3 regions of the Bacillus sp. H1a genome follow, and region 2 is predicted to be linked to each of the others. Evidence: riboswitches for the same ligand, from Rfam matches in the RefSeq annotation. Region 2 holds a riboswitch; each other region holds the start of a gene.

Region 1 (10,664 bases), on a different contig from region 2:
TTAGGATTATTAAAAAATCATGATGTAGAAATGTATAATAAAGAAGAATTAATTAGTGTAGAAGAGTTAGCAGAACGTGTAAAAGATAAAGATGCACTTTTAAGCTTACTTTCTACGAAGGTAACGAAAGAAGTTATTGATGCAGCACCAAATTTGAAAATTATTGCGAACTATGGCGCGGGTTACGATAATATTGATTACACATATGCTGGAGAAAAGGGTATTGCTGTTACAAATACGCCGAAAGTATCTACAGAGGCAACAGCGGAATTAACGTTTGCAATTCTGTTAGCTGCAGCAAGACGAATTCCTGAAGGAGATACGTTATGTCGTACAACTGGATTTAATGGCTGGGCACCACTATTTTTCTTAGGCCGAGAAGTATATGGTAAAACAATTGGAATTATTGGTCTTGGAGAAATTGGGAAAGCGGTAGCAAAACGTGCGAAAGCATTTGGAATGAATGTTTTATATACGGGGCCAAATCGTAAGCCTGAAGCTGAGAATGAACTGGAAGCGACATATGTAACGTTAGAAGAGTTATTACAAACAGCAGATTTTATTACAATTAACTGTGCGTATAATCCAAAGCTGCATCATATGATTGATGAAGAGCAATTTAAAATGATGAAGAAAACAGCGTATATCGTAAATGCTGCACGTGGTCCAATTATGAATGAATCTGCACTTGCGCATGCATTAAAAACGAATGAAATTGAGGGTGCAGCTCTTGATGTGTTTGAATTTGAACCGAAGATTACAGAAGAGCTAAAAGGATTGAAGAATGTTGTGCTCACACCTCATGTAGGAAATGCAACATTTGAAACGCGTGATGCGATGGCTGAAATGGCAGTTAGAAATATTTTAGCTGTATTAAAAGGTGAAGAACCTGTAACACCTGTAAATCAAAAAGTTTTAGTTGAAAAATAAAAAGAAACCTTCCGAATTCGGAAGGTTTTTCTTATTTTTCTTTATTTGCTTTTTTAGATGGTCTTTGTCTAATAAATTGAGATAGCATATACAAAATATATAGTGGAATGGCAATGAATAAGAAAACAGAAAAATTACCAAAACCTGTTTGGTACATTGTGATAATGATTCCGACTAAAAATAGTGTAATAATTATGCTATATCGTGGAATTGGTACATCTTTTAAACTAGGGATACGAATGCGGCTCACCATTAAAAATGCGAACGTTACAAATACTGTAATAAGAACGATTTTTGGAATGGTATGTGAAAATAATGTTAAGAAGGCGACAAGCCCTCCTGCTGCAGTAATCGGAACTCCAGTGAAATATTTCATAGAAGTAGAAGATGGTGTTACATTAAATCGTGCTAAGCGATATGCTCCGAACAGAGGGAATAATCCCGCTATGTATAGTCCAATGATTCCGTAGTTGGAAAAAGACGTGTAATACATTAAAACAGCAGGTGCTGCACCAAATGTTACAACATCCGCGAGTGAATCAAGCTCTTTTCCCATTTGTGAATCAACGCGTAATAAACGAGCAACACGACCATCAAGACTATCTAACATCATCCCGATAAGTACTAAAATAGCAGCTGATTTATAATATCCTAAAGATGCATAGCCGATTGATAAAAATCCGCTATATAAATTTCCGAGCGTAAATAAGTTTGGAATAGCTGCTCTATACAAAATCTGATCCCTTGCTTTCTGTTATAAATTCTTAATTAGTGTATGAAAGTTTACTTATTTTATCATACCATAAATTTCTTCTTCGTACGAAAGAAATTCCCAATTTGTGAAAGATTTGAAGCGTAAGAAAAAAAGAAGCAACTTTTCATAAAGTTGCTTCTCACCTTATTCGAATTTCGTTGTCATCGTTCCAGTTTTATATCGATTGTTAGGATCAAATCGTAATAAATCTCCATAAATCAGTTTGTCGGAGAATTTTAATTCTGTTTTGGCTTTTTCGATATATGGCTGGCATAGTGCTATGTCAGCCTCTTCACCTGAGCTTCTTTTGTAGCATATATTTTTTGTATAAACATAATCTTCTGTTACAAAACTACCATCGCGCATTACCATAAGTGGATCCTTTTCTTTTATAAATAAGTCAGTTCCAAATTCAATTGATTGATTTGTTTTAATACCAAGTAAATGAAGAAGCGTTGGTTTAATATCAATTTGTCCTGATACTTTAGAAATGACTTTTCCTTCTTGACCAGGTACATGAATGATGAGGGGGACGCGTTGTAATTGCATAGAATCAAACGGTGTAATAGCGTCTTTCCCAAGGAATTGAGCCATAGCTGCATTATGGTTTTCAGAAATACCATAATGATCACCATAAATGACAATAACGGAATTATCGTATAACCCTTCTTCTTTCAATTGATTAATGAATAATTTAAGAGCTTCATCCGTGTAGCGGACCGTTGGGAAATAGCGGTTTAGAACACCGCTTTCCGAATTAAACTCATCAACATATTTATCTTCTGGACTTAGAATAAATGGAAAATGATTTGTTAAAGTAATAAATTTTGTATAGAACGGTTGCGGTAAAGATTTTAACTTTGGAATAGATTGTTCAAAGAACTCTTTATCTTTTAATCCCCAACCGACAGACATTTGTTCAGTGCCTACGTAATCATTTAAATTAAAATAACGATCATATCCAAGTGCAGGATACATTACATCACGATTCCAAAATGTTTTATCGTTTGAATGGAAAACCGCAGAATAATAACCGTATTTTTTTAATTGCTCTGGTGTCGCGGTATATTCATTGTTAGCATGAGTAAAGAATACAGAGCCACGGTCTAATGGATAAAGGGAGTTTTCCACGATAAATTCAGCATCAGAAGTTTTACCTTGTCCTGTTTGATGATAGAAGTTATCGAAGTAAAAACTATCTTTTATAAACTGATTTAAAAATGGTGTAATCTCTTTCCCATTTATTTTTTTATTAATAACAAAACTTTGTGTAGATTCCATTGAAATTAAAATTACATTTTTACCTTTTGCAGCTCCGAATAAGTTTTTATCAACCTGCTTATCTTTTGCGTCTACATAGTTTTTAATTTCTGAAAATCCATCTCCGCTTGCAAATACACGTTCAGCCGAAGATTTGGATTGAAGTGTAATATCAAATAGATGATATGTGTATAAACCTAAATTTTTCACGACAGTTTGACGATCAAATGAGCGTGAGAACATTTGTGGTTTATAAATAACTGAAACAGCAATTTGCAGTGCTAATAGCGCTGTTACACCACTAAAGAAAGTTCGCTTCTCAGAACGAGAAAGTGGCGTTGTATCACAAAATGATGGGAATTTACGTGAAATAAACATTAAAATAATTGTATCTGCAAATAAAAGTAATGTTTTGTACGTAAAGAGCTCTTTAATGCTCGTTCCTAAATCAGCCATGTTATTTGTTTGGAATAAAACAGGGAATGTAACAAAATCGTTATAGAACCCGTAAAACATTGCATTTCCAAATAAAATAAATGACAGTATAAAACTAATTACAATAATAATTCGATTTCGGTACTTAGATGCAAGTAAAGCTAAACCGAAAAATAAAAGTAATGAAGCTAGTGGATTAATAAAAAGCATAAATTCTTCAAAGAAGTTATCAATTTTAATATCAAATGCTAGCTTGTACACAATATATGTTTTAATCCATAATAAAACGACTGCAACGAGTGCAAATCGTAATTTTGGAAACAGATGTTGTAGCATAATATACTCCTCTCCTGAAAGCATGACAGTTCTTGTGAAGTTAATTGCAGTTATCCTCACTTTATATATACGAACAGTCCTTTATTATTATGATTATTATACTATGAGTATCATTATACGAAAATAAAAGAGGATTGTGGGCTTTTTTTGCAACAATTGAGTAGAAAAAGGGAAGTGGGAGACAATAAAATGAAATTTCTATGTATGATTATTATCATTTGCTAAACATAGAAAGTATTGCGTAATGATGCGGAGGTTATAATGCGAAATTTATTATACGTTATAGTATGCAGTGGTTTTATGTTTTTTGCTTCACCGAATATATCAGTAGCACAATATGATACGCCGCTCATGGAAGATGCGCTTTATTCTGTTTTATTTCCAAAAATAAATAGAGCGATTGAAAAACAGTATGGGGGCTTGAAACCATATGAGTGTCCGAGAATTATTAGCTTAAAAAAAATGTATAGTGGTACATATTTATTTCAAGCAGTTATCGAAGTAACGAAATATGAACGAGTTGGTGGGAAAATTGCTCCGCCATTTGAAAAAGTAACAATTACGTTTAATAATGAGGAAGGCGAATGGGAAGTAACAAAGGTTGTAGTAAAACGTTTACCAAATGACACCAAATTAAACTGTAAAAAAACAATTTGAAAAATTGTTTGACAAATAAAATGTTCCTTTGGTATTGTTAATAGCAACATTAGATGTTTGAAAATTAAATAGACTTACCTCATCTACTCTCAAAGGTAGAGGCCGCGATAGGAAAGAGTAAGCTATGGGAGATTTAGTGGAATCTGTGATCATAGGTTGAAAGGGACTATTGCCGAAATATAAGAATGACCACGTTATTCATATATTGGGACTGCATTGAATAAATGTAGTACTGTCATAAGATTTATTTTATGGAGAGCTATTTGGAGATGTTGATGCGGTTTCTTATTTGAGAAGATAACAACTCGTTTATTTTTTCAATATATATTTTTCCTAATAAGAAACGCGTGTGAACATTGTTCCGCGCGTTTTTTGTCTATCTAAAAGCGTGCTGCAATGAATAGAAGATTGGGGTTATGAGTTTTAGAGGAAATAAGGGAGGAATTCAAATGTATTTACACGGCACAAGCCGAATCAATGGGCAAGGACACTTAGAAATTGGAGGGTGCGATACGACGCAGCTAGCAAAACAATACGGAACACCACTTTATGTATACGATGAAGAGTTTATTAGAGAGAATTGTCGTACGTTTCATCGTGCTTTTAAAGGAAGTGGTTTCTCTTATCAAGTAGCATATGCAAGCAAGGCGTTCTTGTGCATGGAGATGTGCCGAGTGGCTCGTGAAGAGAATATGTCTTTAGATGTTGTTTCTGGAGGGGAATTATATACTGCGCTCCAAGCAGGTTTTCCGGCATCTCGTATTCATTTTCATGGAAATAATAAAACAGAAGAAGAAATTATTATGGCTCTTCAGGCAAATATCGGTTGTTTTGTAGTAGATAATTTCTTAGAATTAGAAATTTTACATGACTTAGCGATTCAACATGGGAAATTTGTGAACATATTAATCCGTGTAACGCCTGGAGTAGAGGCACATACACACGAATATATAACAACAGGGCAAGATGATTCGAAATTTGGATTTGGTGTTTCAAATGGTCAAGCGATGCAGGCAATTGAGCTTGCCTTGCAAAAATCAAATTATAATGTATTAGGAATTCATTCGCACATTGGATCACAAATATTTGAAACGGCTGGTTTTGTTCGAGCAATTGAAGTACTACGTCAATTTTTAGAAGAAGTGAGAGAGCGAACAAACTATGTAGTGAAAGTATTGAATGTGGGCGGAGGTTTCGGTATACGTTATACGGAGTCTGATACACCGTTAACACTTGAAACGTATGTGCACGCTGTAACAAGTACGGTGAGAGAGCAGTTTACATTATGTGAATATCCGCTTCCGGAAATATGGATTGAACCAGGCCGTAGTATCGTAGGTGATGCCGGAACAACAATTTATACAGTCGGAGCAGTGAAAGAGATTCCTGGTATTCGGAAATATGTTTCAGTCGATGGTGGGATGACGGATAATTTAAGACCGGCTCTATATGGAGCTCGTTATGAGGCGATGTTGGCGAATCGAGGGAATGATGAAAATGAGGAACTCGTTTCGATTGCTGGGAAATGCTGTGAAAGTGGAGATATGCTTATTTGGGATATTGATCTCCCGAAAGTTGCCTCTTCTGATTTACTAGCGATTTCTTGTACGGGTGCGTATGGCTACTCGATGGCTAATAATTATAATCGTATTCGTAGACCAGCTGTAGTCTTTGCAAAAGGCGGGACGTCACAAATTGTTGTAGAACGTGAAACATATGAAAATATTATTGGGAACGATCGCATACGTATTAAAGAGCTTGTTTAAATGTGAAAAAGGAATTGCTCAGGGTGGGCAATTCCTTTTTAAAAAAATAAAATAATTAAAATATATCGGAAAACTAGGATTGAAAAAAATCAGAATTGTGATAAAATACAAATACAAAGCTTATCAAGAGAAGTGGAGGGAACTGGCCCTATGAAGCTCGGCAACCTGCTTATAGAAAGCAAGGTGCTAAATCCAGCAAAATGGAATCCATTTTGAAAGATAAGGTAAAATATATTACCGAACAGTCTTTTCGAAATGGGAAAGATTTTTTTTATGAATAAAAAGGGGGCTGTTTGCGTGGGAGTACGGGAACATTTTGATGAAGTATCCGAAAAAATTCAAACGATGCTTGTTGATATGAAATATGGTTCAATTACAATTGTTGTGCAAGATGGAAAAGTGATTCAATTGGAAAAAAGTGAAAAAGTCCGTTTAAAGTAAAAAGCGCTGACTAGAAAAACTAGAGGCGGTTTTAATCTATTTTATTAGGTTAAAACCGTCTTTTTGCTGTTACAGGGGGAAAAAACATGTTGACGTACGAAACGTGGGAAGAAAATAGTGTTTCATTTTCTGAAGAAGATGAAACGAAGGGTGCGTTATCGGTATTAAGCTGGGCTTATAGAGAGTATAAAGATGAAATTGTATATGCATGTAGCTTTGGAGTGGAGGGAATGGTTTTATTGCACCTTATAAACCAAGTAAATCCATCTGCTAAAGTTGTATTTTTAGATACAAATGTTCATTTTCAAGAAACGTACGAATTAATTAAAAAGGTACGTGAGAGATTTCCTTCATTAAATATTATAGAAAAACAGCCTGAGTTTACACTTGAAGAACAGGCGAAGCTTCATGGAGAGAAATTATGGGAAAGTAATCCGAATCTTTGTTGTAATATTAGAAAAATTTTACCGTTAGAAAAATCATTAGCAGTCGAAAAAGCGTGGATATCAGGCTTGAGAAGGGAACAATCAGAAACGCGTAAGCACACACAGTTTATAAATCAAGATCGTCGTTTTCAATCTATTAAAGTTTGTCCGCTCATTCATTGGACTTGGAAAGAAGTTTGGCGATATGTATACAAACATAGTTTGCCATATAATCCGCTACATGATGTTGGCTATCCGAGTATTGGGTGTGAGAAATGTACATTGCCTGTAGGAGATGGTGGCGACTCAAGAGATGGAAGATGGGCTGGGAAAATGAAGACAGAATGCGGACTTCACTTTCAATGAGATAGATTTTGAAATAAAGCTAAGAAGGGATATAAAAAGATGAGTACAACAAATGAATTAGTAAACCGTATTGATGAAACATATGACATATCGAACATTGTAAAAGAAATCGAGCTAGACAAAATTGCACTTAGTGATTTAGAACTTTTGGCGACAGGAGGATATAGCCCTCTTACAGGATTTTTAGGGAAGAGAGATTATGACTCAGTTGTAGAAACGCTTCGTTTAGTAAACGGTAGTGTTTGGAGTATACCGATTGCATTACCAGTAACGGAAGAAGAAGCAGAAAGATTGAAAGTTGGAGAAGAAGTAAAGCTTGTTAAAGGTGGAACTGTATATGGTGTTATTCAAATAGAAGATATTTTTGTACCTGATAAAGAAAAAGAGGCGTTACTCGTATATAAAACGACGGATGAGGCTCATCCAGGGGTGAAAAAATTGTATGATCGGCCGAACGTTTACGTTGGAGGCGCTATTATTTTAATACAACGCTCTGAAAATGATCAGTTTGCTTCTTATCATTTAGATCCAATCGAAACAAGAGCGGAATTTAAAAAGCGTGGATGGAAAACGGTAGTTGGGTTCCAAACACGCAATCCTGTACATCGTGCGCATGAATATATTCAAAAATCTGCACTTGAAATTGTCGATGGTCTCTTTTTAAACCCGCTCGTTGGTGAAACGAAATCAGATGATATTCCTGCTGATGTGAGGATGGAAAGTTATGAATTATTACTACAGAATTATTATCCAAAAGATCGTGTTTTCTTAGGGGTATTTCCTGCAGCGATGCGATATGCAGGTCCACGTGAAGCGATATTTCATGCATTAGTAAGAAAGAATTTTGGCTGTACTCACTTTATTGTCGGGCGTGATCATGCAGGAGTAGGAGATTATTACGGAACGTATGAAGCGCAGGACATCTTTAAGAATTTTACAGTAGAAGAGTTAGGGATTACGCCGTTATTTTTTGAACATAGTTTTTATTGCATCAAATGTGAAGCGATGGCTTCAACGAAAACATGTCCGCACGGAAAAGAAGACCACGTCATTTTATCAGGTACGAAAGTAAGAGAAATGTTAAGAAATGGTGAGATTCCGCCAAGTACATTTAGTCGTAAAGAAGTAGTGGAAGTGCTAATGAAAGGTTTGAAAAAAGAAGTAGTAACAGAATAGGGAGAGAACGAGATGGATACGAATATTACTTGGCATACAGCTTCGGTTTCAAAAGATGAGAGAAGAGTGAAGAATGGGCATCACAGTTTTGTAGTTTGGTTTACTGGTTTATCAGCTTCGGGTAAATCTACAGTAGCCAATGCGGTTGCTCGTAAACTATTTGGAAAGAATATTGGAAATTATGTGTTAGATGGGGATAATATTCGCCACGGTTTAAATAAAGACTTAGGTTTTTCTGAAAGTGATCGTATGGAAAATATAAGACGTATTGGCGAAGTGGCGAAGCTATTTGTAGATCAAGGTACTGTTGTCATTACAGCGTTCATTTCACCATTTCGAGTAGATCGAAAACAAGTTAGAGATCTATTAGCGGCAGATGAGTTTATTGAAGTCTTTGTGCAGTGTCCAATTGAAGAGTGTGAGAAACGTGATCCGAAAGGTCTGTATAAAAAGGCGAGAAAAGGTGATATTAAACAGTTTACTGGTATTGATTCACCGTATGAGGAACCGGAACAAGCAGAATTAATTGTAGAAACGCACAAGTATTCTATTGAAGAATGTGCAGAACAAATCGTGAAGTACTTACAAGAGCGTAGCTTTATATAGGGGGATTTAAAAATGAGTTATGAAAAAGTATGGGCTAATAATGAAAAATTAAATCAGACTGAGAAAAACAAATTGAAAAAAGATGGTTTGGAAATCTTTAATGATATTCCTTACTATGCGGAAAATGGATTTGAATCTATTCCGAAAGAAGAGTGGGACTCCTTTAAATGGGCCGGATTGTATTTGCAACGACCGAAAGAAGCTGGCTATTTTATGATGCGTGTTAATATTCCTTCTGGGATTATTACAAATGCACAGGCAGAAGCACTTGCTTCAATCGCTGAAGACTATGGGCGTGATGTGTTAGATATTACGACGAGACAGGCGATTCAGTTTCATTGGCTAGAAATTGGGCAAATTCCGGATATTTTTAAAAGGTTAGCGAGAGTTGGTTTATCTTCAGCGGGTGCGTGTGGTGATATTACGCGTAATATTACAGGGAATCCACTTGCTGGAATTGATGCGAATGAACTATTTGATACAACGTTGATTGTGAAAGAAATATACGATTATTTCCAACATAATGAAGAGTTTTCTAATCTTCCACGTAAATTTAAAATGTCTATTAGTTCTAACATTTATAATTCGGCAAATGCTGAAATTAACTGTGTGGCATTTACACCTGCTACGAAAGAAATAGATGGTGAGAAAAAAGTTGGTTTTCATATAAAAGTAGGCGGAGGATTATCTGCGCGCCCTTACTTAGCGGAAGAATTAGATGTATTCGTTTTACCAGAAGAAGTAAAGGCCGTAGCGATTGCAATTGCTACTATATTCCGTGATTTTGGATATCGCGAAAAACGCCATTTAGCACGTTTGAAATTTCTTGTTGCTGACTGGGGAGCTGAGAAATTTAAAGAGAAACTAGTAGAATACACAGGACCCTTGCAAAGTAAAGGAGAAAGTGCGCTCAAAGGATGGAATGCCGGGTATTTTTATGGCGTACAAGATCAAAAACAAGAAGGATTAAAATATGTCGGTTTTAATGTGCCGGTAGGGCGTTTACATGCAGAAGAGATGTTTGAGATTGCAAGAATTGCAAAGCAATATGGAAATGGACAAATTCGTACTTGTAACTCACAAAACCTCATTATTCCGAATGTTCCGCCAGAAAATGTTGAAGGATTATTAAGTGAACCGTTGTTTGAAGCAATTTCTGCAAACCCGAAATCGTTTATCGGTCATGCGGTTTCATGTACTGGTATTGAGTATTGTAATCTTGCATTAGTAGAAACGAAAGAAAGATTACGCAAAATCGCAGAATACTTAGATACACAAATTGCACTTGATGTTCCGGTTCGAATTCATATGGTAGGATGCCCGAACTCCTGTGGTCAACGTCAAATTGCTGATATTGGTTTGCAAGGAGTAAAACTGAAAACAAAGGAAAAGGGAATCGTTGAGGCATTTGAAATATATGTGGGCGGAACGCTATTGGATGGCGGAGCGTATAACGAAAAATTAAAAGGGAAAATAGATGGTGAAGATTTACCGGATGTTCTCGTGTCCTTT
Region 2 (10,664 bases):
CGTATGGTTCAGAGAAGTCATATTTCTTTTGACGATCTTCACGAATACCAACTTCGTTAGCAACCATGTCGAAACGTTTTGCGTCTAAACCAGCAAGTAAGCTGTCCCATTGTGTTTCTTTAAATACAGGCTTTACACCTAAACGTTTTGCAACTTCTTCTGATAGCTCAACGTCAAATCCAGTTAATTTATTGCTTGAATCGTGGAATGTGAACGGTGGATATGTACCTTCTGTTCCAATTACAAGTTCACCACTTTGTTTTATCTTTTGTAACGCATCTTGACTAGCTGTATCTTTTTTCTCTTCTTTGCCGCAGCCCGCTACAATCCCAATCGCTAATGTAGTTACTGCAAGCACTGAAAATAATTTTTTCATAACCGTGATCCTCCAAGTATTCTGATAGGAATTTAAAAACTATATTGATTGTATGCAATCTTGAACAATTTTTCAATGAAAATGTTCTTATTTAGTTTAACCTTTTTCTTCATAATCAAACAAAATGGAAAAATAACGCTACATACAAAAAATAAGTAACATTTTTTAATATAGCATTTATATAGAAAAAGGTAAAACAATACTTCTTATTATTTTTGCTTGTCATGATTTATCGAAGAATCGATATCCTTTTTCAAAACGTCGATATAATTTTAATCAAAAAAGAACTTGCGAAAATCGCAAGTTCTTCTAAATATTAAGCGCTCTGGTTTCCTTCCATTTGCGTTTTATACATATCGTAATAACGCCCGCGCTTTTTCATTAATTCATCATGAGATCCTTTTTCCAAAATCGTTCCTCTATCAAGCACAATAATTTGATCTGCACTTTTAATTGTTGAAAGACGGTGTGCGATAATAAACGTCGTTCTTCCTTTTTTCACAACTTCTAACGCTTGTTGAATCATCGCTTCTGTCTCTGTATCAATACTAGAAGTCGCTTCATCTAAAATTAAAATCGCTGGATCAAAAGCAAGTGCCCTAGCAAACGATATGAGCTGACGTTCTCCGGTTGAAAGTGTACTTCCCTTCTCCGTAATTTCTTCATCTAAATTGTTCGCAAATCTTTCAGCACCAACATCACGTAACGCCTTTACGATACGATCTTTTGAAATTTTTTCATTTTCTAAGCTGACATTGGATGCGACTGTTCCGCTAAATAAAAACGGATCTTGCAATACAATTCCCATATGTTCACGAGTTGCCTGTTTCGGCATTTCTGTTACATCGTGACCATCAATCGTAAGCTTTCCTTTTTGAAATTCATAAAATTGGAAGAGTACATTCATAATGGAACTTTTTCCTGATCCAGTATGACCAACAAGTGCCACTGTCTCCCCTTGTTTCGCTTCAAAAGAAATATTTTTTAACACTTCATCTTTCCCATTATAAGAAAACGAAACATTATCGAATTTCACATTTCCGTTTAAGCGAGGCATACGTTCTTCTTCTACTGCCTCTCCTTTTTCCTCTAACAATTCAAAAACACGCTCTGATGCAACACGTGATTGCTCTAAGTTAGCAAGCTGATTCACCATATTTGTAATCGGCGAGAATAATCTCGTTAAATAATCAACGAAAGCATACAGTACCCCGAGTGAAACAATACCCGTAGCACTTAATGAAGCACCACCAAAATACCAAATCACTCCTGTAAAAGCGATGTTTCTTAATACCGACACTAAGTTATGCGATGTTGCTGCATTTAAATTTAAAATTTTATTTTGATATTTAAAATAATCGCCATTTAACTCTTCAAATTCCTTCTTCGTTTCACGCTCTTGACGGAATGCTTGAATGATCGGCATCCCTTGAATCGATTCATTCACTGTTCCGTTAATATCCGATAAACGCGAACGCATTTTATGATTGTATACAGACGCATACTTTCTATACAATATCGCCCAAACAATTAAAATCGGGATAATTAATAAACAGAACATCGCGAGTTTTACATCGAGTAAAAATAGCGCAGCGAATATCCCAATAATATAAATAATACTAGAGACGAATGTCGCAAGTACCGTTACATATAAATCACGGATTGCCTCTGTATCATTCGTTACACGCGAAACAATTTTCCCTGCTGGTAAATGATCAAAATAACGAATCGGCAACGTTTGAATATGAGAAAAGACATCCTCCCTCATAATTTGAATAATTTTGTTTGCAGCTTTTTGTAAGAAGAACTGCTTTCCGTACGCAAATAATGATACGACTACTAATAAAGCGAAATATCCACCGCCAAGTAGTAATAGTCTGTTTATTTCTGGTTTATAAAACGCAAATACTTCTTCTTTCGTTAATGCTTTCGCTTTATACACCTGCACGGCCTTACCACTCTGAACGGTAATCACATCACCCTTAACGGACCGAGAACCTTCAAGCGTTATTTTATTCGGCACAAAATAGTACTGAAAACCAACTTGAATAACTCGAACTTCCTTCCCTTTTTTCTCGCCTTCCTCAAAGCGATCGCCTCGCTTATAAAAGGCGCCATTATACGAAACAGCATCCTCACTTTTTTCTGTTTCATACCAAGGCCTCTCTATGCCAACGATATGCTCATCAATCATCGTTTTTGCGACGAACGGACCTGCAAGCTCTGCAATGACGAAAACAAATAGCATCGCCATCGCTGCAAAAATAGGCCCTTTCACTTTCATCGCATATTGAAACAATCGTTTTGAAACGCTCATATTTTCACCCCACTATCCGCACTTTCACCTTGCTGCCGTTCGAACTGCTCAGCATACCAGCCCCCATTTCGAACGAGCGCCTCGTGCGAACCTTCTTCAATAACTTCACCGTTATCCATAACGAGAATCCAATCTGCGTGCTGTACCGCTGATAAACGATGCGTCGTTATAATCGTCGTCTTCCCGCTTCTTTCTGTTCGTATATTTTCAATAATTGCCGCTTCAGTACGAGCATCAACAGCTGATAAAGAATCGTCTAAAATTAAGATTTCCGGATTTTGAATAACAGCTCTCGCAATCGAAATCCTTTGCTTTTGCCCACCTGATAAAGAAACACCTTTCTCTCCAACAAGCGTTTCTAAACCTTCCGGTAAAAACTCTAAATCCTTTTTAAACGCAGCTATTTCAATCGCTTTTTCAAGTTCTTCTTCAGTCGCTTCTCTGTTTCCGAATAAAATATTTTCCTTCGCTGTTTTTGAGAATAAAATGTGTTCCTGAGGTACATATCCAATCCAGCCAAGTACGTTATCATTCGTAATTTTATCTAGCGTCACATCAGAAACTGCAATATCCCCTTCTCCAAGTGGATATTGACGAAGCAGCTGACGAACGAGCGTCGTTTTCCCGCTTCCTGTTTTCCCAACAACTCCAAGTGTCTCTCCTTGTTTTAATGAGAACGAAACATTTTTTAAATTTGTTTCATTTGATGAAGGATATGAAAAAGAAACATTATCAAACTGAATGTAATCCGGCTCTTGTACAACCTTTGGATTTTTTGGATTCTTTACATCCGGTTCATAAGCTAACGTTTCATTCACACGATCTAACGAAGCATTTCCTCTTTGCATAACATTAATCAATTCACCAATTGCAAACATCGGCCAAATCATCATACCTAAATAGACGTTAAAAGAAACGAGTTCCCCAAGTGTTACTTTTGATTGGAACACGAGATATGCACCGTACACTAGACCAATTAAATAACTAAGACCAACGAGCATTTTCACAGTTGGCTGGAATAGCGCATCGATTCTTGCTACTTTCATATTTTTCTCGTATACGTCATCTCCTAAATGATGAAACCTTTCTTGATCAGCATTTTCTTGTACATACGCACGAATAACGCGTACACCAGCAATTGATTCAAGCACTTTATCATTCATATCTCCGAACGCATCTTGTGCAACTGTAAATCGTTCATGCAATTTCTTTCCGTATATATTCATCGCATACGCCATAATCGGAAGCGGTATAAGCGCAGCAAATGTTAGCTGCCAACTAATTGAAAAGCCCATCATACAAACGATTGTAAGCATATATAGACTAGAATCAACGAGCGTTAATATACCAAAGCCAGCTGTCATCGCGATTGCTTTTAAATCATTCGTCGCTCGCGCCATTAAATCGCCAGTACGATTTTTTTGATAAAACGTCGGCGTCATCTTGAGTAAATGCCCCATAAATTTTGAACGCATCGTTTTCTCAAGTACGAACGCCCCACCAAATAGTTGATGCTGCCAAATAAAAGTGAGCACATACCCGCCTATCGTTACCCCAAGTAAAATAAAAATATATTGCATAATCGCCTCGTTCGTTAAGGCTCCTGTTTTAATATTATCAATTGTAATTCCTAACACTTTCGGAGGAATTACCTCTATTACGTTTACAATTAAAAGTACCCCAATTGCGATACTATACCTTTTCCAATGCTCTTTAAAAAACCATCCTAATTTTTGCAGTACTGAAAACAATATAACCTCTCCCTTCCCGTTCTCGTTTGACTCACATTTCTTTATCCGCTATCCAAACCCATCACATTTACATTTCGTTTGCCATACAATTTCATCACATTTTTCCACCTTCCAAATTCTGATTTTTATAGTAACCATACAAAGTATGGAAACAAGCAAATTAGACAAAAAAAAGCATACCGCCGCTTGACGATATGCAAGGGAATGCATAAAAGCGTACGTTACGATATACGCAACGTACGCTTCTCATAAGACAAAAAAGTCCTATATATCCGCACGGGTTGCGTAATGATATGAATGTTTTCCGCCATTTAACAGAGCTAAGCCCATTACATTTACGATTACAATCATTACGCACACCCCTTTCATTTATTTTCCATTTATAATCTTACAACTTTATTGAGTATTCTGTCAATTATTTTTTTATCTATAGAATAAAATAATCTTTTATCACCAAAAATGAAAGTGATACATTCTACTTATAATCCAGTTTGAAATAAGGGAATCTTCTGTAAGAAAGGGCATACAAAATAAAAAAATAATAAGAAATCGTTTTCACAAACATTTCATTTGAAAAATATTATCAAACCCCCTACAATCACCTTATACTCACTCTTACAAGTTGCTATTTTAGGAGGACTAATCATGACAACTAGCAATACGTACAAATTTTATTTAAACGGAGAATGGAGAGAAAGCTCTTCAGGTCAAACAATCGAAATTCCATCTCCATACTTACACGAAGTAATTGGTCAAGTACAAGCAATTACTCGCGGAGAAGTAGATGAAGCAATTGCATCTGCAAAAGAAGCTCAAAAATCATGGGCTGAAGCTTCTCTACAAGATCGCGCAAAATATTTATATAAATGGGCTGATGAGCTCGTAAATATGCAAGATGAAATTGCCGATATCATTATGAAAGAAGTCGGTAAAGGATATAAAGATGCGAAAAAAGAAGTTGTTCGTACAGCTGACTTAATTCGTTACACGGTTGACGAAGCACTTCATATGCACGGAGAAAGTATGATGGGTGATAGCTTCCCTGGTGGATCTAAATCTAAACTTGCGATTATCCAACGCGCACCACTTGGTGTTGTATTAGCAATCGCACCGTTTAACTACCCAGTAAACTTATCTGCTGCAAAACTTGCGCCAGCACTTATTATGGGTAACGCGGTTATCTTCAAACCAGCAACTCAAGGTGCAATTAGCGGTATTAAAATGGTTGAAGCACTTCATAAAGCTGGCCTTCCAAAAGGTCTTGTAAACGTAGCGACAGGACGCGGTTCTGTAATTGGTGACTACTTAGTAGAGCATGCTGGAATCAATATGGTATCGTTCACAGGTGGTACAAATACAGGTAAACATTTAGCGAAAAAAGCTGCGATGATTCCACTTGTATTAGAACTTGGTGGTAAAGACCCTGGTATCGTTCGTGAAGATGCTGATTTACAAGAAGCTGCAAAACATATCGTAAGCGGTGCATTCTCTTACTCAGGTCAACGTTGTACAGCTATTAAACGTGTACTTGTACACGAAAATGTAGCGGACGAGCTTGTTGGCTTATTAAAAGAGCAAGTAGCTGAATTATCAGTTGGATCTCCAGAACAAGACAGCACAATCGTTCCATTAATCGACGATAAATCTGCTGACTTCGTTCAAGGTTTAATTGACGACGCTGCTGAAAAAGGTGCAACAATCGTTATCGGTAACAAACGTGAGCGTAACTTAATTTACCCAACTTTAATCGACCACGTAACAGAAGAAATGAAAGTTGCTTGGGAAGAGCCATTCGGCCCAATCCTTCCAATCATCCGTGTTTCTTCTGACGAACAAGCGATTGAAATTGCTAACAGATCAGAGTTCGGCTTGCAAGCAAGTGTCTTCACGAAAGACATTAACAAAGCATTTGCAATTGCGAACAAAATCGATACTGGTTCTGTTCAAATTAACGGACGCACAGAGCGCGGTCCTGACCACTTCCCATTCATCGGTGTAAAAGGTTCAGGTATGGGCGCACAAGGTATTCGTAAGAGCCTTGAGTCTATGACTCGTCAAAAAGTAACTGTATTAAACTTAGTTTAATCTTATATTCAGCAGCTGATCTAATATTTAGGTCAGCTGCTTTTTAAATTTCCGAAACACTTGTGTATGATGAAGCGGCTTAAATCCTACAGAGTTGTATAACCTCTCAGCACTTTCATTTCCTTCTATATAACATAGTCTAATATCTTCGTACCCGCCTTCTAACAACTTGTTCATACCAAATTGTAAAGCTTCACGCCCATATCCATTTCCTTGATGACTTGGTGCAACCATTAAATTCTCTATTGTCCCTTCCCCTACCGTAACTGATGCGACCAACTGTTCATTTTTTAAAACCATATACACATTACTTTCATTGCTCAATTTGTATTTCTTTATACTATCTTCCGGAGCAAGATAAGGCTTCATATCATTCATTTCATGCAATTCGTAATAACATTCCTGTACCATTTTTACAAACTGGTTGAAAAATCTATCTTCATACTTAATAAACGTGATATCCGTTTCAGGAAAACTCCCTCCCTTATATATCAATTCCAGCGATCCCCACCATCTTTCAAACCCCATTTTCTTAGCAAAACCAATACAATTTTCTGATTCAATTTTCATATAAGTGCACACAAAATCCGGTTTCATTTCAGAAGTACACTCCTCTATTGCCTTATATAAGGCAGAACCAATACCTTTCAAACGAGAACCAGGTTCCACATACACACTTATTTGAACAATAGACTCTCCATTACTATTTGTATAAAAAGATGAATACGCGAATCCTTCAATCCCATTTTGGTTATATAAAAGAAAATGCGTAGAGTTCAATACGATATCATCTAAAGAGCCTATCTCTTCTTCTATCCCCATATTTTTTATTAAATTTAATATACTGATTCTGTCCTCACTTTCACTATAAACACGTATCATTTAAACAACCTCCATTCCCATTGACAGTAAATTCTCTATTAAAAATTCAATATATATTTATTCAATGAATCCATTTCAAACCCTCCAAGCCCTTAATAACAAACTCTTCTCCATAATCTGATTATTACTATATCCATTGACGTAGAAAAATTCATTTGTTACTCTTAAATACGTTAATTTAATATTTAAATCCTCATTCGTATCTCGGTGAGGTAGAGGTTGCAGTCATTAAGAGTATCATTTCAGGAAATGTAGTGGCATTGATGAATGAATGAGAAAGGAATGATTGCCGAAGTAAGTCGTGTCCACCATGCACGCTTGCTGGGTCTGCATTTAATAAGTGCAGAACTGTCACAAACGTTTCGTTTGTGGAGAGCTATCGAGAGGTATGTCGTGGGTTTCTTATAAGATAGAAAGCATGTAGCGGCAAGTTTACGTGCTTTTTTTGTTTTGTTTGGAACTTCTCTTCCTTACCTGGAAGACATACATATCTCCTCGCTTGACTTGGTTATACTAACTTTGGAGGTATTTTCTATGCAACAAAAAAAATGGGGCTTTTGGGTACTAACAGCTTTCGTTGTCGGTAACATGGTTGGCGCTGGTATTTTCATGGTGCCAAGTACGTTGGCACAAACAGCAAGCCCTCTTGGTGTCACTTTAGCTTGGTTAACAACAGGGTTTGGTGTTTTAATGCTAGCTCTTGTTTTCGGTAATTTAGCAATTCGTCGTCCTGATTTAACGACAGGACCACAAAGTCATGCATATGCTTTATTCTCATCACCAAAAAAGAAAAAAATGGCTGGTTTCAGCATGGTGTGGGGATACTGGGTTGCAAACTGGGCAAGTAACGTTGCCATCATTACGTCTTTTGCGGGATATTTATCACTCTTCTTCCCGATTATGAAAGATACACGACTATTATTTTCAATCGGTTCTTTTAACGTAGAAGTTGGAAAACTTATTACATTTACTATTTGTTCCATCTTACTATGGGGAACTCATATCATTTTAACAAACGGTGTAAGCGGAGCCGGAAAACTAAACTTCTTAGCAACAACAACGAAAGTAACTGGATTCCTTCTATTCATCGTCGTTACTTTATTTGCATTCGAAGCTTCAAAGTTTGGACAATGGTACACACCGATGATTGATAAAGAAGGCGTATCACACGGTCTTCTATCACAAGTAAACTTAGCTGCTCTAACAACGCTTTGGGCATTTATCGGAATTGAATCAGCAGTTCTTTTATCAAACCGTGCTGTTTCTCCAAAAACGGTAAAACGTGCAACGGTTGCAGGATTACTTATTACAGTTGCAATTTACTTAGGAATTACAATTTTAACAATGGGTGTACTTCATGTTGATAAATTACAAGCTTCTGAACGTCCATTAGCAGACGCATTAAACGCAGCGATGGGTCATGGCGGTGGGAAACTTATGGCATTACTTGCTCTTACTTCCCTATTCGGTTCAATATTAGGCTGGATTTTATTAAGCTCAGAAGTACCTTATCAAGCAGCAAAAGAAGGCTTCTTCCCTTCCTTCTTTACAAAAACAAATAAAAAAGGAAGCCCGATCTATTCACTACGATTAACAAACATTATGTCGCAAGTGTTCTTATTCTCAACATTATCAGGAACAATCGCGGAAGCTTATACATTCGTTATTACAGTATCAACTTTAGCCTATCTCATTCCATATCTCGTTTCACCAATCTTCCAGTTAAAACTAGTCGCAACTGGTGAAACATATAAAAATGAAATGCGGGCAAGAATTATGGATGGCATAGTCGCAGTTATCGCACTTTGCTATGCACTATGGGTTATTAAAACCGGCGCATCCGATATAAAAACATTCCTTCTCGGAATTGGTTTATTCATAATCGGCTTTGCCTTCTATCCATTAATGAATCGTGATCAGAAAAAAAATAACGAAAAGAAAAACGAGCAAATTGCATAACGCAATTTGCTCGTTTTTTGCTTAATAAAACATATATAATAGAACGAAGAGGTGAAAAACATGTCAATCGAATCGCTATGGAGCAGTCGCTTCCAACAACATATTCAAAATGCCATTACATACTTTGCACGTATGATTAACGGTTTACTATATAGCTTTATCTTTATTTCATGCGTTGGTGCATATTATTATGCTCAGTTTCTGAAAGCATCTCCTTCTAAAGGAATATCTTTAGTACTCATTACAATCGTACTTACAACGATTATAACGAGATGCCCAATCCGTACGTTTATTCAAAAACCTGATGCTGTCTATTTATTAGCACTAGAAGAGAAATTAACTTCTTATTTCAAAAAATCTCTTCTATATAATTACGTCATTCAGCTTTTCCCACTCGTATTTACGTTCCTTATTATCGTGCCGCTTGCCATGCAATCATTACAATTAACCGTACCTTTTTTATGTACAATCTTTATCGTTTTGATGATTTTAAAAGGCTGGAACATATACATACATTGGATATGGCGTGATAGTCATGCAAAAAACATATGGCTTATCATTCGTATTGCTTGTAACGTCCTAATCATTTACATGCTTTTTTATATTGCAAATATCATTGTGCTAGGCGGCTTACTATTACTTCTTGCTTTCCTACTTCTATATACGAAGAAACAGCCCCCAAAACGAATACCGTGGGAATACATAATCGAGCAAGAAGAGAAAATGGACATACACTTTTATCAATTCGCTAGCATCTTCACCGATGTTCCGCAGTTAAAAAAACAAGTAAACAAAAGAAAATGGCTTACAAATTGGATTGAACCCATATTACATAAAAAACAAGCAACGTTCTTCTATTCACATACACTAGCGTTTTTACGTGGTAATGATTATTTCGGTATATATATTCGCTTGAGCTTTATCGGCTCCTTCATCGTATATTTCGTACCGAATATATATGTCAAAGGCGCTATCACTTACTGCATCATATATATGACTGCTATGCAGCTTCGTTCCCTGTGGAAGTGTTTTTCGGTAAATATTATCGTAGCATTATATCCAATTAGCACCGATGAAAGAATGAATCAATTTCTCCGCTTAATTTTTATGTTAATAAGCATTCAATTAGTTGTATTTTCAGGTGTTGTACTCATTGCTACAAGACAATTATTACTTGGCTTTATCATTGTAGTAATAGGAATGCTATGGATCAAATTTATTATCATACCGAAAACAAAGAAGAGGATTTCTTCGTTTTAGTTCAAAAAGAGGCTGCACATAGCAGCCTCTTTTC
Region 3 (10,664 bases), on a different contig from region 2:
TAAATGGTCTTGCCATTAAACAAAACTAGTTACCATTGGAACTTCTATAACTTTTATCTCTATTTATCAACCATCTCCTGTTGACACAAAAGGGAACTTGTGTTCTTTTTGTAATTTTCAGAATACACTATTTATACCTGTTAATCAACCCTTTAGCAGACTAATTATCCTCCATATTTACCCCCTCATATAAAGTGAAACTTTAATCAGTGGGGGTTTTGTTCATCCCCCACTGATTATTAGTTGAACCAATCGGGCGTTTACGTGCAGTTGATCTCCCACCTAACTTCCTCGCATTCTCCGAATTTTGAGGTGGGAGTCTTACTGCCCGTTAATGCGGGATAAATGAGTGATCAATCTTTTTTATTATCAATACATGAAACATGAAAAATCATAAAAAATGAAAGGTGATACATATTAGTCATGTATCACCCTTATAATTCTTGTTCAACATTCGCGCCCTTTAATAAAAAAATGTTTTTTTAACGAATTTACCGAAAGAATTCTCCTTCCTCAAGCGTGTGAAGGGCGATAGCCCAACGGTAGGTGGGAGATGAATTTCGGTTTGGCATAGCCAAAAACTTTTGATAAACTAGCTATATGAAGTTCTTTGATAACTTGATATATGAGGTTGCAGGAAGAAAATAGAGTGCGAAAATCAAGCCATTCGGTTCCTGCGTAAAATATCAACCGTACCAAGAGAGCACCCAAGCGTTGGACATCTAGGGGTGGAACACCCCGAAGTAACGCTCAGGGAGACGAAAGGTTACTTTCGTCGTGGAACTGAGAAGCTCCCACTTCAAGCTTTGCTAAGTGGTGAGTAGTTCACTGAGTTTAGATAAATCTTCCTCGTTTGACAAAAGATAAATCTGCCATTATTATCAATTCGTACTTATTTATGGGAGTGATAAAAATGAAAATTTACGTTGATGCAGATGCTTGTCCTGTAAAAGATATTATTATCTTTGAAGCTACGAATGCTGAAATTCCTGTTACCCTCGTTACTAGCTTTTCTCATTTTTCTAATGCGGAGCAGCCAGCAGGTGTGGAAACAATTTATGTTGATTCTGGAGCAGATGCTGCGGATTACCGGATTATGCAGTTAGCAAAAAAAGAAGATTTAATCGTTACGCAAGATTATGGTCTTGCTTCGCTCGGTTTAGCAAAAGGCTGTGTAGTTCTTCATCATAAAGGGTATAAGTATACAAATGAGAACATTGACCAATTATTACAAACACGTTATTTAAGTGCAATGGCTCGAAAAAGCGGAAAGCGTACAAAGGGTCCCAAACCGTTTACAGCAGAAGATAGAGAAAAATTCAGGGAGCTTTTTAAAAAAGTAATTTCACTTTAGAAACAAACTGTCTATTTGCAGGGGAATCTTGGCAAAGAAAAGAAGAGAATATCAAAATTAACATTCTCTTCTTTAGGTTTACCCGTTTAAAAAGAAGGTAAATTATCTAAGTTAGTTTCTTTCATACCATCTGGTTCACTACGTATAATATCCCTGCCATACTTATGGAATACGTCCACATGAGCTAACTTCCCTGATTTTGCTTCATCAAGAGCAGTAATATAATCTAATTCTCTTCCACTACTTGTTTTAAAAGCAATCAAATCACCTTCATCATTTTTACGAACTGCAACAATTTGTTCTACTCCTGAATCGACTTCCCGAGCTACTTCCAATTGAGCTTGCTCTTCTCCTTGATGTAAGTAATCATTATAAACTTTTTGAAAATCTTTTTTATCCATAAAACTCACCTCCAAAACATTTTATTAGTATGTTTGGAAGCTATTAGTTTTATGTATTCTACCTATCAAATTAACAAAAATACACTCCCAAAAAGAGATAACCCAAATCATAATTTTTTCAATCTATTACAAATTCATTTTTAAATTTTATAGAGTACCTCTCAATATTAGGGAATTAAAACTGTTAATGTTTACTTTTTCGAGATTACAGTAAACATCCCCGTCATGTTTGGTGAGTAATCTTGAAAATCATATTTTTCATAGAACGATTCTTTACCTTGTGATGCAAACAAACCGACAAATGCCTTATCCGGGGCATTTCGATTTAAATATTCAACCAAAATATTCATTATTTCTTTCCCAATACCATTTTTCTGATAATCTGGATGAACCACTATATCTTGAATATAGAAATAGATAGCCCCATCACCAACAATTCTCCCCATGCCTACAATTTGTTCATTATCATTGACAGTGATGCAGTGAATTGAATTCTTCAGTGATGTTTCCACCACTTCAAAATTCATATAATTAGTCCATCCGACAGACTCGCACAAATATTTATATTCTTCCAATGTTGGAATGTTATTTTTAAACTCATATTTCTTCAAAATGTATCCTCCAAGTCCTCAATTTCAACAAGTATATAAATTCGACATCTTTTAATATCTACGCAAATTCTTCAAAGTCTCCAATATATCATCTGTAAAAACAGTAGATCCCTCTTTCTCCAAAGCTGTAAAATACAAACTTCTTAAGAAAGCTCTAACATTTTGGATTAAAATAGCATACTGAGGATGTCGGATGTCTTCAGCAATTGCTATACTATGTAGCCAGTTGCTCCATTCCTCTTCAGTTAAAAGATTTTGGTCCCGCAACGACATAATTGGTTTTACTAATCTCTCATCCTCAAAGTGTATGTATACGTAGTCATTCATACGAACCTTTTGACGAACAGCAGCTAGTATAGCATATGAAAACTCGCGATTTTGTATCGTACGTGCTAAAGCATCTAACGCATCTGCAGCATGTGCCGTAGAGTGCGCCCATCCTTTTCCTTCTACGTAACCCCTTACATCTTCTTCTAAATATACATATTCCAAAACTTGTTCTGCCACACTGTACAGTTGTTCTTCAGTTAACAATGGTTCTCTTTCATGAACAGATAAAATAAGCGGCGGAATTAACACGGAAAACGCACGTTTAAAAACAGAGTCTGTTCCCTTTTCACCAATTTTATAAAATAAATAATCAGGACTAATTGCTTGTAACATTAATCCTCTTAATTCTTTTTGTCTAAATACATCATTTGTAATCCATGTGTGAAGCGTACTATAAATCAAATCATCACGTAATTCAGCATCTGGTGATCCGATATAATCTAGCATCCACTGTGCATATGGATATGCATCTACATCCTCTGGTACAGCATAATTGTTATTTTGTATTTGTTGTAATTCTTCTTTTAATTCTTGTACTTCCGTCATTATATGTCCTGTCCCCTTTTTACGTTTTTCAACTTATTTTTGCCTTATCCCCTGTAATTTTTTTCATAAAATTAATTTAATTATAACAATAAATAAAAGGTTATACATATATTTCTGACTGTGCATTACTTTCGTTCATGAAAGATAACATCTGGATTTCCAAAATCACTATTCAGAAATATAGCATCCGCACACGCTTTTGGATTATGCTCGTCTATATACATCTTACAAGCTGCATGATATCTGTTCGAAAACATCTTCTCGGCTTCTTCATAACTTCCAAAAGCTTTAGTCTCTCGCTTTGCACCACGTTTTCTAGCAATCTCAAAATCTGTATCTACAAAAATTTTATAATCAAATAAATGCTCAATGTCTTTTTTTAATAGAAATGTCCCATCAACTATTAACACCATATTAGGCGGAGCCACTACAGGTGCATTATGTACAGGGATGTCAGTTATTAAATTATGAGAAATCGTTTCATAATGTAAATCTCCATTAGGTCCTAAAGGCATTAATAATCTTTCTTTAAAAGCTGTATAATCGTGTGCATCTTCATAATATCCTCTTGCAGATTCTTTACCTTGCGCATATCGAATCGCTCTCGGGTTATGAAAATCGTCAATAGTGGCGCGTGTTACTTGCACTCCCTGTTTTTTCATTTCCTCTGCTAGTTCGTTTGCAAATGTTGTCTTTCCTGAGGCTGTAATACCACTTACTCCAACTCTTAACGGATGACTTAAATTTAACGCTAAAATATGATCAGCAATTTCTTTCAGTCGTTTTTGGCGATGCACGACATTCCCTCCTTAATGTTGTTTACATAATATAATTATGATAAATATTTTTTGTCACTATTTGTCGGTAAATCAATATTTTGAAAAGACCGTTGATATATTTCAAGTTACGACCGATATATTTCAAAAATTGTTGATATCGTTCCATTGACTATTGATCTAGATATTCCCTACTTCGCTTTCAACCCTCGATACAAAGCAGTTCGCAACTCCTGCTTGTATTCCTCAATTTCTGGCATATTGAGCTCTTCAGCTAGTCGAATGGCTAATTCAATATCATACGGTACTCTTACTAGTTGAATGGAAAAACTCGCTGCTTCTTTTTCATTGTAAGTTCCTTCAAAGATTAAATATGACGCTTGTGTAATTTCAAGAGGATTTCCTACACTCCCAGCATTACATAACGTTTTCCCTCTGAAATTTTGAACAAACGCTTGGTGAACGTCACCGTAGCAAACGACATCTGGTTTTCTTTCCCCTTCTATATTTTCCGTCAAATCACTATTTTCGAACATACTAACACGCTCTTCTCTTGAAGCGTGCGGTTGAATTCTTTCATATAAACTTCTCGGTGAAGCGTGGAACATACGAATGAGTTTCCCACTCATATAGAACTCAATTGAAAATGGTAAACTTCTTAAATACTCATTTTCTTCTTCTGACAGTTGTTTTTGATGCCATTTTAATGCTTCAAATTCAGTCGGTTTTGTAATGAAATCATCCCAGTTTCCCATTACGACTCCTTCACATTCTTTACGAACGATTTCAATTACTTCGCTTGAATGAGGTCCTTTTCCTACTAAATCACCTAGACAAATAATGCGCTCTATTCCTCTTAATTTAATATCTTTCAGTACGGATTCTAATGCTGGAATATTACCATGAATATCTGAAATTACCGCAATTTTATCCAAATGAATCCCTCCATCATTTTTTGTTTACTATATCCGTATTAAATGATTGATACCACCTCGGAACATAAGAAGAAAAATCGTTATGCTCTTCTAAAATTTGGTTCAATCTCTCTTTCATATCATCTACTAAATGTGGTGTAGTTCGATTTGTCCATACTATATCGGATAGGAAAATCATTGCTGCGTATAGCGAATACAATTTCCAAAAATGCAGCGATGGTTCACCTCCGCAATAACCGTGAACTTGTCCTATAGCGAATGGTACGCTTATATTAGTCGTAAATAACGCTACTTTATAAAAATCATGAATTGGATCACCAAAATCGAATCTAGCAAAATCAATGACAGCCCTAAATTCATTATGTTCAATCATTATATTGGCTGGATGAAAATCGTCATGTAAAAATACAATGGGACGACCTTTTAATAAATCTTTATGATTTCCTACAAAGTCTAACACTGTATTTAAATTTAGAAAGTCTACTTTATATTCTTTCAACGCTTCTAAGTATCTCTCATATTTACTCCATATAGACATTTCCCATGAATTACTCACATTCTCTTTTTCGACTAAATGAATCTTTTTCAGCACTTCTCCAGCCTTTTTTCCAGCCCTATATTGCTCTTCAATAGACAAAGTTGTTAATATATCTTCACCATCTAATCCATCAATCCACTCAAATACTTGTACACATTTCTTTAATTCGGTAAGGCTTATAAAATGAATTAATTTTGGCATGGGAATATGCAATGACTCTAGCCTCTGCATATATTCATATTCTTCCTGCTTCCGTTCAAAATATGAAGAATCACATACTTTTATAAAATACGTTTCTCCACTCTCTAATTCAATTTTATATTTCTCATCGAACGAAAAACCTTTTGAAATAACAATCGCTCTTAAAATAAGAGGCCAGTCTAGTTTTCTTTCTATCGCTTTTAAAATTTTCTCCACAAACTCACCTCTATTAATATATGTACATACTACCTAGTACTTGATGCTTCTGTTTTCTTTCCCCTTTAAACTCCACCGCAAACGGATATTCTCCGTACTGTACTAAACGCTCTTGTACGAACCCTACCCCTACCGGTTCACAAAACTGCACACTAATACCACCAAATAATACACTTTGACACTCTGCATTCCACTCTCCATCTCTTATGATTGAACTTACTGTTAACCCCATTACTTCTTTCCATTTTCGCACTGTTTCTCGTACATTATTCACCGCATAATGAATCGTTTCAATTTCTTGTACTTCGCTTTTATGTTCAGCGATCGTCCCTGTTTTACGTAAATCGTTTCTTCTTTCTTCATCCGTTTCATTCCACTGTATAAAGAATGGTAATTTGGGTCCGTCCTCTTCCTGCTTTACAAATAACATTTTCCATTGTAATAGGCGACCATCTTTTCTCACTCGTTTTCCTTCAAATGGTCCTATCGTTTGTAAACCATGCTTGCTTAGCTTAACTGCTAGTTCTTCAATTTCATCTGTTCGAATTGCGATTTGTAGCATTCCTTCTCCATTTTGCAATTTAACAACCGTTTCCTGCACTAATGGATTTTCTGCTTCTTTCGCTTTTTCTTCGTGCTGAACTGCTAAAAATTCTATATATGATAAATCAAAATAACATAAACTATTCCAAGTACCCCAGTTTGTATGCTGTCCACCTTGTACTGTATGAAAACCTAATGACTGCATTTGTTTTGCTGCTTCCTCAGGCGTACAATGAACTGCGTGAACGAGATGATCAAATGCTAACATATTCTTTCTCCCCTTTCTCTCCATCCTTTTATTGTATATTCTCTCTTTCTTTCATTCAATTCAAAAAACTTTAAAACCTAGTTGATTTATAAGATTAATATGCATTATAATGAAACAAATTAATATAATGCTGATTGGAAAAACCAAAGGCACTTTTCTCACACGGGGAAAGTGCCTTTTTTATTTATTATTTTAGGGGGATTATTTATGCAGAAATTAATTGTCTTTGCTATTATTGGGTTTTTCGCTCAATTGATTGATGGAGCGCTTGGAATGGCGTATGGGGTAACGTCTTCCTCTTTATTATTAATGTTTGGTATCGCACCAGCTGTTGCTTCTGCATCAGTTCATTTAGCTGAAGTAGTCACTACTGCCGCTTCCGGTGCATCTCATATACGATTCGGAAACGTTGATAAATATACAGTTTCTAGACTTACATTGCCAGGGGCGATCGGTGCTTTTGTCGGGGCATGTTTTTTAAGTAATTTACCTGGCGATGTAATTAAACCATACATTTCCTTATTTTTATTTACTTTAGGGGTTTATATTTTATTACGATTCATCATCCAAAAACAAATTGTTGCTTCAAATAAGCGTATGTCTGCGAAACAACTTGTGCCGCTTGGCTTATTTGCAGGATTTGTTGATTCAACTGGTGGCGGTGGCTGGGGGCCTATTACGACACCTGTTCTTCTTGCAAGAGGAAATGAAGCTAGAAAAGTTATTGGATCTGTAGATACGAGCGAATTTCCTGTTTCACTCGCTGCAACAATCGGCTTTTTCATCTCTCTTGGCTGGGAACAAGTTAGCTGGGTTTGGGTATTTGCCTTAATGCTCGGCGGTGTTGTTGCCGCACCAATCGCAGCATGGTTAGTACGCATCGTTCCTCCACATTTACTCGGCGTACTCGTCGGTGGCCTTATTATCTTTACGAATATACGTACATTACTTACATCATTTAAAGTTGATCCAACTATTATTACACTTTCTTATGTTGCAGTTGGTCTAGTCGTTATTATTTCTATTTTCATTTCTGTCCGTAATCATTCAAATCATTCGAAACAAACGACGATAGGCTATCCGACAGATCAAAAACAAATGCTACCATAATTGCGCAAAATACCGCCCGATTTGCTTCGGGCGGTATTTTTTATTTTTCAATCTTCCAATTAATCATCGTTTCAGTACTATTTACTTTATTCATATGTAATTTCTCTAATACACGAATAGAGCTATAGTTATCAAGGAGTGTCTCTGCTATAACCGTTTCCACCTCTCCTGTTTGAAAAGCCCACGTCATTAATTCACGAACCGCTTCTGTTGCATACCCTTTATTCCAATATTTCTCAATAAATCCGTAACCAATTTCAACTGTATGATTCTCATTAGGTGCCCCTTTAAATCCTATATCACCTAAAACGATGTCATCTTCTTTTCGAATAACATACCAAGCGCCCCATGGTAATAAAGCCGCATCTTGTTTCACATTTTCTACATGCCCTAAAATATGCGGACCACTATTGTATCCTTGATTATTCGCAATTTGAACCCACTCTTCCGTACACGGGATAATATGTAATCTTTCCGTTTCTAATTTCATAACGATGTCCCCTTTTCCATTAAACAATACTTCAATTTTATCACGAATATAAAGAATATTCATTCTTTTTAACGCGCACATATGTTTATTCTTGAAACAGAATAAAGAACTAATCCCCTTTTGATGTTTATGTCGAATTATATTTTCTGAATTTTCTTTTAATTTTAGAGGATTTTTCATTATTTTTTGCGAAACATTTGTATAACAATTTTTTCTTTGCTTATTGTTACATAATAGTAGGTTCGGGTGGAGTTTTGCAAGCGTTTCCTATACAATAACCGATAATTTTTGACTTTTCCCTACAAAATTCCTTGCAATATTTTCAGAAAGTCATTACAATTGCCATATATTAAAAATCATAGCAATAAATAAATCCTCATCAATCCGATGAGGTAGAGGTTGCAACTTTTAAGAGTATAACGGCCGAGACACAGAGAATGTCATCGACTCCGTTTGAAAGGAAAAGTTGCCGAAGTTTATATTTCTTCTCTGGAAATATGGGCTGGGGCTGTCTCCGAAAGGAACAGAACTGTCACGTTTACAAAATTACCGTGTAGACGTGGGGTGCTATCTTAACGGAAGGGTATGATGGGGTGGTTATTTGTGAAACGTTCCGCCTAATTCTTTTGGCGGTTTTTTGTATTTTTCTCCCCCGCTCCTTCCTATCTTACAAGAAAAGGAGTGTTGAACATGAATAGCGCAACGAATCAAGCTACCTCTAAAACGCAAACTACACAAGGACAAGGTGAATTAAAACGTGGATTAAAATCTCGTCACCTTACGATGATTTCTCTCGGTGGTACAATCGGTACCGGACTATTTCTTGCCAGCGGTAGTGTTATCCATACAGCTGGTCCTGGCGGTGCACTAGTTGCATACGCTGCAATTGGGATTATGGTTTATTTTTTAATGACAAGCTTAGCAGAACTCGCAGCTTACATGCCTGTTACTGGATCTTTTAGTACTTATGCAACAAAATTTGTTGATCCATCACTTGGTTTTGCACTTGGATGGAACTATTGGTATAACTGGGCGATTACGATCGCAGCTGAACTAGCGGCCGTAACATTAATTATGAAATTTTGGTTCCCAAATACACCTTCTCTTATTTGGAGTGGACTTTGTTTAGCTATTATTTTTCTCTTAAATTATTTATCTGTTAAAGGATTTGGTGAATCTGAATATTGGTTCGCACTTATTAAAGTAGTTACTATTATTATCTTTTTAATTGTCGGTTTTATGATGATTTTTGGAATTATGGGCGGCGAATTTATTGGATTTAAAAACTTCACTGTTGCAGATGCACCATTTAACGGCGGAATCATGGCAATTATCGGTGTATTTATGGCCGCTGGATTCTCATTCCAAGGAACTGAATTATTAGGAGTGGCTGCTGGTGAAACGTCTGATCCAGAACGTAATATTCCGAAAGCAATTCGTTCTATTTTTTGGCGTATTCTATTATTCTACATTTTAGCAATTCTCGTTATTGGTTTATTAATTCCTTATACGACTGATAGCCTTGCAGCAAGTGATGTTACAGTAAGTCCATTTACACTTGTATTTGAAAAAGCGGGCGTTGCCTTTGCTGCTTCTGTTATGAACGCTGTTATTTTAACTGCCGTTTTATCTGCTGGTAACTCTGGAATGTACGCATCAACTCGTATGCTTTGGGATTTAGCTCGCCAAGGAAAAGCACCAAAGTTTTTAGGTAAATTAGATAGCCGCGGTGTACCTGTTAACGCATTAATCGCAACATCAGTAGTTGGTAGCGTCGCTTTCATCGCTTCTTTATACGGTGACGGTGTTGTATACATTTGGTTATTAAATGCTTCTGGGATGTCAGGATTTATTGCTTGGGTAGGAATCGCTATTAGTCATTACCGTTTCCGAAAAGCATATATTGCCCAAGGAAAAGATTTAAAAGATTTACCATATAAAGCAAAATGGTTCCCGTTCGGTCCAATCTTTGCATTTACACTTTGTGTGATCGTTATTTTAGGTCAAAACTACGGAGCATTTATGGGAGCATCTATCGATTGGAACGGTGTACTTGTTTCTTACATCGGTTTACCGCTCTTCTTAATACTATGGTTAGGATATAAATTTACTAAGAAAACGAAAGTGATTCCACTTGATAAATGTGAACTGAAATAAAGTACAACGAGCAAACAATATTGTTTGCTCGTTTTTTATTGCAATGCTTCTTCCTTCCCTATTTCTTCTGTTTTTGCAATAATAGAAGAAACATAAATAAAGGTTGGGATCCAATGAACATTCGTATTACTGATGAAGCAAAAGCAGCTATACAGAAGCTAGAACGTGAAGACAAAAAGATCATTCGC

What was found. Region 2 has a riboswitch for lysine ahead of U860_RS0122595 (amino acid permease). Riboswitches for the same ligand answer to the same signal wherever they lie in the genome.
Region 1: linked by a shared signal. The riboswitch ahead of lysA (diaminopimelate decarboxylase) and the one ahead of U860_RS0122595 (amino acid permease) in region 2 are both predicted to bind lysine.
Region 3: linked by a shared signal. The riboswitch ahead of U860_RS0106460 (amino acid permease) and the one ahead of U860_RS0122595 (amino acid permease) in region 2 are both predicted to bind lysine.

What each region holds. Positions count from the first base shown of each region.
Region 1 is NZ_AYMH01000003.1:177,809-188,472, reverse strand. Features, by position in the region: gene U860_RS0102650 (2-hydroxyacid dehydrogenase family protein) at 1-930, shown strand, start outside; gene pssA (CDP-diacylglycerol--serine O-phosphatidyltransferase) at 962-1,663, opposite strand; gene U860_RS0102640 (LTA synthase family protein) at 1,829-3,715, opposite strand; gene U860_RS0102635 (DUF3888 domain-containing protein) at 3,977-4,372, shown strand; lysine riboswitch at 4,461-4,642, shown strand; gene lysA (diaminopimelate decarboxylase) at 4,822-6,138, shown strand; SAM riboswitch class I at 6,256-6,364, shown strand; gene U860_RS31090 (YezD family protein) at 6,436-6,579, shown strand; gene U860_RS0102620 (phosphoadenylyl-sulfate reductase) at 6,666-7,370, shown strand; gene sat (sulfate adenylyltransferase) at 7,410-8,546, shown strand; gene cysC (adenylyl-sulfate kinase) at 8,559-9,152, shown strand; gene U860_RS0102605 (ferredoxin--nitrite reductase) at 9,165-10,664, shown strand, end outside.
Region 2 is NZ_AYMH01000047.1:103,554-114,217, reverse strand. Features, by position in the region: gene U860_RS0122625 (amino acid ABC transporter substrate-binding protein) at 1-376, opposite strand, end outside; gene U860_RS0122620 (ABC transporter ATP-binding protein) at 693-2,693, opposite strand; gene U860_RS0122615 (ABC transporter transmembrane domain-containing protein) at 2,690-4,444, opposite strand; gene gapN (NADP-dependent glyceraldehyde-3-phosphate dehydrogenase) at 5,090-6,529, shown strand; gene U860_RS0122600 (GNAT family N-acetyltransferase) at 6,557-7,411, opposite strand; lysine riboswitch at 7,617-7,798, shown strand; gene U860_RS0122595 (amino acid permease) at 7,946-9,370, shown strand; gene U860_RS0122590 (ABC transporter permease) at 9,431-10,630, shown strand.
Region 3 is NZ_AYMH01000015.1:49,852-60,515, reverse strand. Features, by position in the region: gene U860_RS0106510 (YaiI/YqxD family protein) at 914-1,354, shown strand; gene U860_RS0106505 (DUF3892 domain-containing protein) at 1,441-1,755, opposite strand; gene U860_RS0106500 (GNAT family N-acetyltransferase) at 1,947-2,366, opposite strand; gene U860_RS0106495 (DUF2785 domain-containing protein) at 2,418-3,242, opposite strand; gene U860_RS0106490 (uridine kinase) at 3,368-4,039, opposite strand; gene U860_RS0106485 (metallophosphoesterase family protein) at 4,210-4,953, opposite strand; gene U860_RS0106480 (aminoglycoside phosphotransferase family protein) at 4,967-5,908, opposite strand; gene U860_RS0106475 (VOC family protein) at 5,922-6,719, opposite strand; gene U860_RS0106470 (sulfite exporter TauE/SafE family protein) at 6,927-7,829, shown strand; gene U860_RS0106465 (GNAT family N-acetyltransferase) at 7,870-8,319, opposite strand; lysine riboswitch at 8,705-8,897, shown strand; gene U860_RS0106460 (amino acid permease) at 9,010-10,476, shown strand; gene U860_RS0106455 (iron-sulfur cluster biosynthesis family protein) at 10,590-10,664, shown strand, end outside.